DNA from 2 places in the Bacterioplanoides pacificum genome. Region 2 is predicted to be linked to the other one. Evidence: riboswitches for the same ligand, from Rfam matches in the RefSeq annotation. Region 2 holds a riboswitch; the other holds the start of a gene.

Evidence for each region. Region 2 has a riboswitch for thiamine pyrophosphate ahead of ACFOMG_RS03885 (TonB-dependent receptor). Riboswitches for the same ligand answer to the same signal wherever they lie in the genome.
Region 1: it holds a riboswitch for thiamine pyrophosphate, as region 2 does, so the genes downstream of both, thiC (phosphomethylpyrimidine synthase ThiC) here and ACFOMG_RS03885 (TonB-dependent receptor) in region 2, are expected to answer to the same signal.

What each region holds. Positions count from the first base shown of each region.
Region 1 covers NZ_JBHRYB010000013.1:365,750-370,138, forward strand. Annotated here, with positions in the region: gene ACFOMG_RS12890 (FAD-dependent oxidoreductase) at 1-644, opposite strand, end outside; gene thiC (phosphomethylpyrimidine synthase ThiC) at 644-2,557, opposite strand; TPP riboswitch at 2,674-2,783, opposite strand; gene ACFOMG_RS12900 (DUF2147 domain-containing protein) at 2,853-3,419, opposite strand; gene ACFOMG_RS12905 (META domain-containing protein) at 3,729-4,172, shown strand.
Region 2 covers NZ_JBHRYB010000003.1:115,058-119,446, reverse strand. Annotated here, with positions in the region: gene ACFOMG_RS03895 (type I secretion system permease/ATPase) at 1-527, shown strand, start outside; gene ACFOMG_RS03890 (HlyD family type I secretion periplasmic adaptor subunit) at 527-1,999, shown strand; TPP riboswitch at 2,050-2,189, shown strand; gene ACFOMG_RS03885 (TonB-dependent receptor) at 2,283-4,389, shown strand, end outside.

The sequences.
Region 1 (4,389 bases), on a different contig from region 2:
GATTTAGCTCCGACACCGCGACAATCAAGTACGATGGCCTGCTCGCTGATCGCGGTTAACTCGTCATCGCTGACATCACAATTAAATTCAAACTGCACCCCCAACTGCTGCGCCTGTTGTTGCAATAACGGCAGCAACGCGCGGTTATCCAGGTGCATTTCCTGGGGTAAATAAAAACCACCACTGAAACCACGATTCAGCCCGGGCTCCAGTTCCTGAACCTGCTGCCGGTTCAGTTTGCGCACACACTCAGGGGTGAATAAACCATACTGCGACATTTCCTGTTCAAACTGCTGCAACTCGCCCAGATCGGCCTGATGGGCAACCACCAGCGAACCCTGGCTGCCGTAATCCACAGCCACACCCGAATCCTGTTGCAGCTGAGTTAATAATTGTGGCCACAGGGTTAAGCTGCGTTTACCCAGCTCGAACAAGGAAGCGTCACACACATGCCGCTCGGCATAAGGGGCCACCATCGCCGCCGCGGTATTTGCCGCACATTCCAGCTGGGCTGGCGCTGATTTTTCCAGCACACGGATTTGTCCGGCCCGCTGTGGGTGTTGCCGCGCCAGCCGCCAGGCAATTAACCGTCCCAGCAAACCGGCACCCACAATCACCAGCGGCTGATAATCTAACCCCGCCATCAGCTTTCAGCTACGTGATACAGTTCGCTGCCCTGCTCACGAAACTGCTGTGACATGTCCGCCATGCCCTGCTCAACTTCCGCCTGTTTTGCCTGTGCTTCAGCCGCCCAGTTTGGATTATCCGAAGAGGCATCCCGCACCTCCTGGGAAATTTTCATCGAGCAGAATTTAGGACCACACATGGAACAGAAATGCGCCACTTTATGGCCGTCTTTCGGCAATGTTTCGTCGTGGTAAGCACGGGCGGTATCCGGGTCCAGTGCCAGGTTAAACTGATCAATCCAGCGGAATTCAAACCGTGCCTTCGACATCGCATCATCATGCAACTGCGCCGCCGGATGGCCTTTCGCCAGATCCGCGGCATGAGCGGCAATTTTATAGGTAATTAAGCCCTGTTTAACGTCATCTTTATTGGGCAAACCCAGGTGTTCTTTCGGTGTGACATAACACAACATGGCACAGCCATACCAACCGATTAACGCTGCACCTATGCCGGAAGTGAAATGGTCGTAACCCGGTGCGATATCCGTGGTTAATGGCCCTAAAGTGTAAAACGGTGCTTCATGGCAGTGTTTTAACTGCTCATCCATATTTTCTTTAATCATATGCATCGGCACATGACCCGGACCTTCAATAAAGGTCTGGACATCGTGTTGCCAGGCAATTTTGGTCAATTCACCCAGGGTGCGCAATTCAGCAAACTGGGCTTCGTCATTGGCATCAGCCACCGACCCCGGGCGTAAACCATCCCCCAAAGAAAAACACACATCGTAAGCCTTCATGATGTCGCAGATTTCTTCAAAGTGGGTATACAGAAAACTTTCCTGATGATGTGCCAGGCACCATTTGGCCATAATAGAACCGCCACGCGATACAATCCCCGTCACCCGGTTGGCCGTTAACGGAATATGTTGCAGTCGCACCCCGGCGTGAATAGTGAAATAATCCACCCCCTGTTCCGCCTGTTCGATCAGGGTATCGCGGAATAATTCCCAGCTCAGGTCTTCAGCCACACCACCACATTTTTCCAGTGCCTGATATAAAGGCACAGTACCGATAGGAACCGGCGAATTACGGATAATCCACTCGCGGGTTTCATGAATATTTTTACCTGTAGACAAATCCATCACCGTATCGGCGCCCCAACGGGTGGCCCACACCATCTTTTCCACTTCTTCTTCGATGGACGAAGTTACCGCCGAATTACCAATATTGGCATTTACCTTAGTACGGAAATTGCGACCGATAATCATAGGTTCGGTTTCCGGATGATTAATATTATTCGGAATAACCGCACGGCCACGGGCCACTTCGTCGCGGACAAATTCCGGAGTAATCATTTTCGGAATACTGGCACCAAAGCTTTCTCCCGGGTGCTGGGTTTCCAGTGCTTTTTCTAACTCAGCTTCTGCCAGCGCCAGATTCTCACGGATGGCAATGTACTCCATTTCCGGGGTAATAATGCCCTGACGGGCGTAATGCAACTGGGTCACATTGCGACCGGCTTTGGCTTTTTTCGGTTTACGCTTTAATTCAAAACGTAAATCTTCCAGCGCGATATTCATCTCACGGATTCTGGCGTAATCGGAGCTGAATGCCGCCAGTTCTTCCACATCGCCACGTTCCACAATCCAGTTTTCACGCAGTGCGGTTAATCCTTTGCGGACATCAATGCTGACATCCGGGTCGGTATAAGGGCCGGAGGTGTCGTATACCCGTACCGGAGGGTTATATTCAGTTTTACCTTCCGCCAACTGAGTCGGCGTTAATTCAATTTCACGCAGGCCCACGCGTACATCCGCGCGGCTGCCACTGACGTATAACTTGCGCGAGGCCGGAAACGGCTGAGTGGATAATTCATCGACTTTAATAGCGTCTTTTAACGCCGTAGCGCTGGGAGTGTTATTTGCCATGCTGAGTCTCGTTTTTACATTCAGAAAATAAAAAACGATCAGGCAGGCAGCGGACAGGAAGAAAATAATCAGGGCGGCAAGACAGCCTGCCCGTCACACAGACCCACAGGCAGAATGCGGGCTGCTTTTCTGTTCCCTACGCTGGCTCTAACCAGATCAGGTTCAACGGGATCCGCTTATGCGATCTCAGCTCCCCATTTCAGGCAGAGCACCCCGACAGAATTCGCGAAAATCATACGGCGGCTGGCGTTAACTTACAAGCCGCCGTGTCATCATCCTTTAGCAGGATGGACAGTTATTCAGCCGCCACCGCTTTGCTGGCGGACTCAGCTTGTGCCGCTGCCGCTTCGCTGACGGCTTCCACGGCGGCTGCCGTATCAGAGTCAGCGGCGTCAGCCGGCAGACTTTCAACAGCGGCGCTTACCGGTTCATCGTAACGTAACCATTCCTGACTGCGACCAATCCAGGACACACCGATGTAACCACGGACTTCCAGCGACTGGCCGTCTTCAGCAACGTCCAGTTTGGATTTATAAATCGAACCGGATTTCGGATCGAGAATGCGGCCGCTGCGCCATTCACCTTCGCCTTCACGCTCCAGCCCCCACATAAAGGTCAGGCCTTCGATCGGCTGATTATGAAATTCGTCCGGGCATTCTTCGCAGCTTTTGCCCTGATCTTTTTCGCGCAATAATTTTACGATAGTGCCTTTCAGTTCGCCGTCCTGCGACACTTTAATCTCGACCACCGATGCCTGGGAACCATCTTCATCATCAATGGTTACCCAACGACCTTCAGCAATGTCCGCGACAGAAGAGAACGACATCAGACCCAATGCCGCCATAGTGAGTACTTTTTTCATGAACTGACCTCAAAGTGCAGTTTGTTGTTATTGGTGTTGTTCGTGTTATAGGTATTGTGATCAGCGCCAGGCCGACAACTTAACTGGCGCAATTGGCCTGACCACTTTAATTCTTCGGCGCTTAAATGCAACCCAAAAGTGCGGCGGATGCAGTGTTGCGGATAGCGGACAATATCCATGACGGCGGGTGCCGCCACAGCGGATCGGCCAGTACACCAGGCGGTTGAACGATAGTAGCAACCCGGGGGAATATTGACTCTGGTATCATCCGGAAGGATTCAATACCGGATCAACCACAGGAACACGCCGATGTTATTGCCCCAATACCGCGCGCTTGCGCTCATTGCTTTATTGACCAGTGGCTGTGCTCAGCAGCCGGCCAGCACAACAACCGCTGCAGAGCCGCGACAACCGTTAACCGGCCAGTGGCAGGTGGAGTCGGTTAATGGCGGTGGCATTATCGACGCCAGCCATCTGACTCTGGTGTTTATTGACGCTGAACGTATCGCGGGTTCTTCCGGCTGTAACCGCTATAACGCCGGCTTCAGCCAGCACGACAAAGATATCCGGATCAGCGCCCCGGCCAGCACCCGGCGGGCTTGTGCGCCGGCACTGATGCAACAGGAACAGAGATTCCTGCAGGCGCTGAGTGAGTCGGTCAGTTACCAGTGGCAGGATAACCACTGGGTGATTTTTTCCGATGACAAGGGCGAGCCGCGGCTGAAACTGATTCAGCAAAACCCCGCGCCATAACCCTCAACCCTCAGGGTTTATCGCCGGCGGCCAGGTAAATCAGAAAATGCGGCCGGTGCACACTGTTGTTGGAAAGCAGCGCTGAAAAAATCCAGCTGCAGGCTGTGTCGGGCAAAGCGCTCGGGCGGGTAACACGCTATCTCAAGTGTCCCCTGTTGACCTAATACACAATCGGCCAATGCCGCCACTCCTGGCGATACCGGCACCACTGCAGCCA
Region 2 (4,389 bases):
CTTACGATAGTCGCGATGAAGATATTGTCAGTGCCGCCAGAATGGCCGGTGTGCATGAGCTGATTCAGCAACTGCCGCAGGGCTACGATACCTGGCTGGGGGATCAGGGACAGGGACTATCCGGTGGTCAGAAGCAGCGTCTGGCGCTGGCCCGGGCGTTGTTCCGCCTGCCGCGTATTATTGTCCTCGACGAGCCGGATGCCAGCCTCGATCAGGCCGGAGAAATGGCGTTATTGCAGACCCTGCAGCGTATCCGTCAGGCCGGGCGCACGCTGATCATGGTGTCGCATAAAGCACGCTTGCTGGACGGTGTGGATAAGTTAATGGTACTGGAACAGGGCAGGGTGCAGGCGTTTGGTAGTCCACAGAAAGTGCTGGATGCCATCGCACCGCCATCTACATCCGGCGCCGCTGCACCACACACCGCCAGCACTGCTGCACCAATGGCTGGCCACAGCAGTACGTTAACGGATACCCTGATGCCGTCAATCAGCCTGAGTTATTCCTCGGGCCATGGAGAATCCTGATGACCCCGCAAACCCGTATTCGCAAGGCCGGTGAGCTGGCCGATGTGCGCCAGTTATGGAGCGCCCGCGAACAGCGTGATACTCCGGCGCTGCACAGTGACGAAGGCCCGGCCTACCGCCTGGGTGTATGGCTGATGTGGAGCTGCCTGATTGTCTTGTTGTTGTGGTCGGCGTTGGCGCCACTGGATAAAGGTGTGATGGCTGCCGGTCAGCTGGTGGTATCGGGCAACCGTAAAGCGGTGCAACACCCGACCGGTGGCCTGGTGAATAAAATTCTGGTCAGCAACGGCGATCAGGTGCAGCAGGGTCAGTTGTTAGTGCAGCTCAACCCGCTGGAACCGCGCTCGCGGTTTCAGTCGTTACGCAGTCGCTATCTTGGCTTGCGGGCGGAGGAAGCACGACTGATGGCGGAGCTGGCCGGAGACCCGCAACTGACGCCTAAAACCGATGAGTTTACCGATCCGCAGCTGATGGCGGACGCGCTGGCATTGCAGCAGCAGCTGATGCAGCGCCGTGAGCAAACGCTGACAACCGAGCTATCGGCGCTGGAACAAAGTGCCCAGGGGTTAAATGCTTCGCTGGCCGGTTTAAAGAGTTCGTTACAGAGCAAGGAAGCGCAGCGCCAGAATCTGCAGCAACAGCTGAACGGATTACGCCAGCTGGCTGAACAGGGCAGCGTGGCGCGTTATCAGCTGCTTGAAGCGGAACGCTTTTATGCCCAGCTGGATGGCGCCATTTCAGAAGATATCGGCAACATTGGTCAGCTACAGAGCCAGGTACTGGAGCTGGGTTTACGCCGGGCCCAGCGGCAGATGGAATACCGTCGTGATCTGAACGAGCAGCTGGCAAATACCCGCCAGCTGCTTGATGACGTGTTCGGACGTTTACAGACTGCGCAGTTTGAACTGCAGAACACCGATATCCGTGCCCCGGTGGCCGGCGTGGTGGTGGATGTGCAGGTGTTTACCGAAGGGGGTGTGATTGCGCCCGGCAGCCCGCTGATGGAGTTGGTGCCATCGCAGGGCGAGCTGGAAGTGCAGGCACAGCTGCGTCCGGACCGGGTGGATAACGTTCGCCCGGGACTGCAGGTGGAGCTGGTATTCAGCGCCTTCGAACAAAGCACCACGCCGCGGTTATTTGGTGAAGTGGCACTGGTGGCGGCCGACAGTATGACCGACCAGCGTACCGGGCTGGACTATTATCCGCTGACGATCCGTATCCTGCCGGAGAGCCTGGAGCGCATCGAACAACACCGTCTGGAGCAGCACCAGGCGGAACAATACCAGGCAGATCCGCGCCAGACAGAACACGGGGTGGATAAACCACAGTTACAGCTGGCTGATAATCCGTCGTTTGCATTCCGTCCCGGCATGCCGGTACAGGTGATGATCCGCACCGGAGAACGTTCGTTACTGAACTACCTGTTTCAGCCTTTGTATCAGCGCATGCTGACCGCCTTTACCGAAGGCTGATAACGCGGCCAAAGTCGGCTGTTGTCGGCGCCGGTTTCACAGTATGATGCCTGTGTCCCAGGGGGTGGCTGGCGCAATCTTCACGATTGCATAACAGCCTGAGATGTCTGATGTTTTGTTAATGCAAAACGGCAAACCCCTTGAACCTGATCCGGTTAATACCGGCGTAGGAATGGGGAGGTGCAGGTGGCTGTGTATCATGCGGCTGCCAAGGAAGCCGAATCAGCTTTTCTCCACGCTCGCACATTACCGGGTCTCTCGTTTTTATAAACAGGAAGACCTGATGCTCAATAAATTTTCTTCTCTTTTTGTGGTATCGCCGCTGGCGATGGCGATTTCTTTGTCGGCGGTTGCCAATAGCCAGACATTAGCCGAGTCCGGGACGGAGAGCGTAACGCTGGATGTTGTCAGCGTCAGTGCTGATTTCCGCCAGAGCGATGTACAAACGATTCCTGAGTCCGTCACTGTGGTGGGCAATGATCAGATTGAACAACGCAGTGCCGAACACCTGGAACAGATTTTAAGTCTGGCACCGAATGTGAATTTCTCTTCCGGCAGCTCGCGCGGGCGCTATTTCCAGATTCGTGGTATTGGCGAACGCAGCCAGTTTATCGATCCGGTTAATCCGTCGGTGGGTTTAATGATTGATGGCATTGATATGACCGGCCTGGGTGGTGCCGCGACGCTGCTGGATATCGACCAGGTGGAAATTCTGCGCGGCCCTCAAGGTACTCGTTTTGGTGCCAATGCCCTGGCCGGCATGATTAATATTCAGAGCAAAGCACCGACCAGAGAAAGCGAGGGTTTTGTTGCTGCGAAAGCCGGTAATTATGGCACTCATGGTCAGAGTGCGGCCATATCTGGTGGGTTAACGGAGACCGTTCAGGGTCGTCTGGCGGTTTCCAGTTTTAAGTCCGATGGTTATATGGAAAATGATTTCCTCGACCGGGAAAATACCAACAATATTGATGAAGTGGTGGCACGCGGTAAATTAGCGGCACAGTTATCGGACGCTACTGATCTGACGTTTACTTATTTTTATACCGATATTGATAACGGCTACGATGCGTTCTCGCTGGATAATAACCGCACCACGTATTCGGATAACCCGGGTGTGGATGCCCAGGAAAGTCATTCGTTTGCGCTCGACTTAAATTCGAAGCTGAACGACAGTGTGTCGTTTGAGGCGTTACTGGCGACCAGTAAAGCGGATGTTGAATATAGTTATGATGATGATTGGGCCTACGGCAGTTACGACCCTAATACCGGAAATTGTATTACCGCAGCCGGACCTTGCCTGGCAACACAGGATGGTGCCTGGGGTTATAGCCAGAGTGATAATTATCTGCGCGATTATCAACGCAACAGTATCGATCTGCGATTATTGTCGGGTGTCAACGGCCGGATTTTTTCTGATACTACCGATTGGGTTGTGGGTATTTATGGTTTTACCCGTGAGGAAGATCTGGCTCGCAGTGTGATTAAAACCGATACCGGTGAAAATCGAGCCGATAAACGCATTATCAGTGAGTTAGAATCTCAATCCTTGTCTGTCTACGGTGAACTCTCCACAGCCTTATCTGATCATCTCCAACTTACGTATGGTCTGCGAGTCGAACGATGGAAATCCGACTATCAGGATAATCGTATTGGCAGCGAAGATAAGGAAGAGACACTGAAAGGTGGGAAGGTTACTCTTGAGTATATGGTGAGTCATGAACACCTGGCATACGGCTCTTTAGCTCGCGGCTATAAAGCGGGTGGTATTAATACCGACCCAGATCTCGAAACCGTCAACCGAACATTTGACACCGAATTTAACAACACCATTGAATTGGGTCTGAAGTCTTCACTATTGCGCGATACGCTGATTACGCGTATCGCCGCGTTTTATGTCGACCGCAAAAATCAGCAAACAAAAAACTCGTTTGTTCAGGACGACAACAATGCTCCGTCCTTTAGTGACTATGTTGGCAACACGGATAACAGTGAAAATTATGGCTTTGAGCTGGAGTCTGACTGGAATATCTCACAGCGTATCAACTGGCAGTTAAGCTATGGGTATTTAATTACCGAACTGGGTAAATACACCTACGAGTCTGAGTCTTATGGTACTTATGAGCAGCAAGGGCGTCAGCAAGCACATGCACCACAATACAGTGCTGCAACCGCACTAAACCTGGCTGTAACGGACAGTGTATCGTTCCGTATCGAAAGCGAAGCAAAGGACGAGTTCTATTTCTCAGATAGCCACAACCTTAAATCAGAAGCGTATGTGTTATGGCATGCGCGTATTGCGTATGAGCAGCCAGAATACAGCCTGGCGCTGTACGGTCGTAATCTGACGAATCGTGACTATGAAGTGCGCGGTTTTGGTTTTAGTAATGATC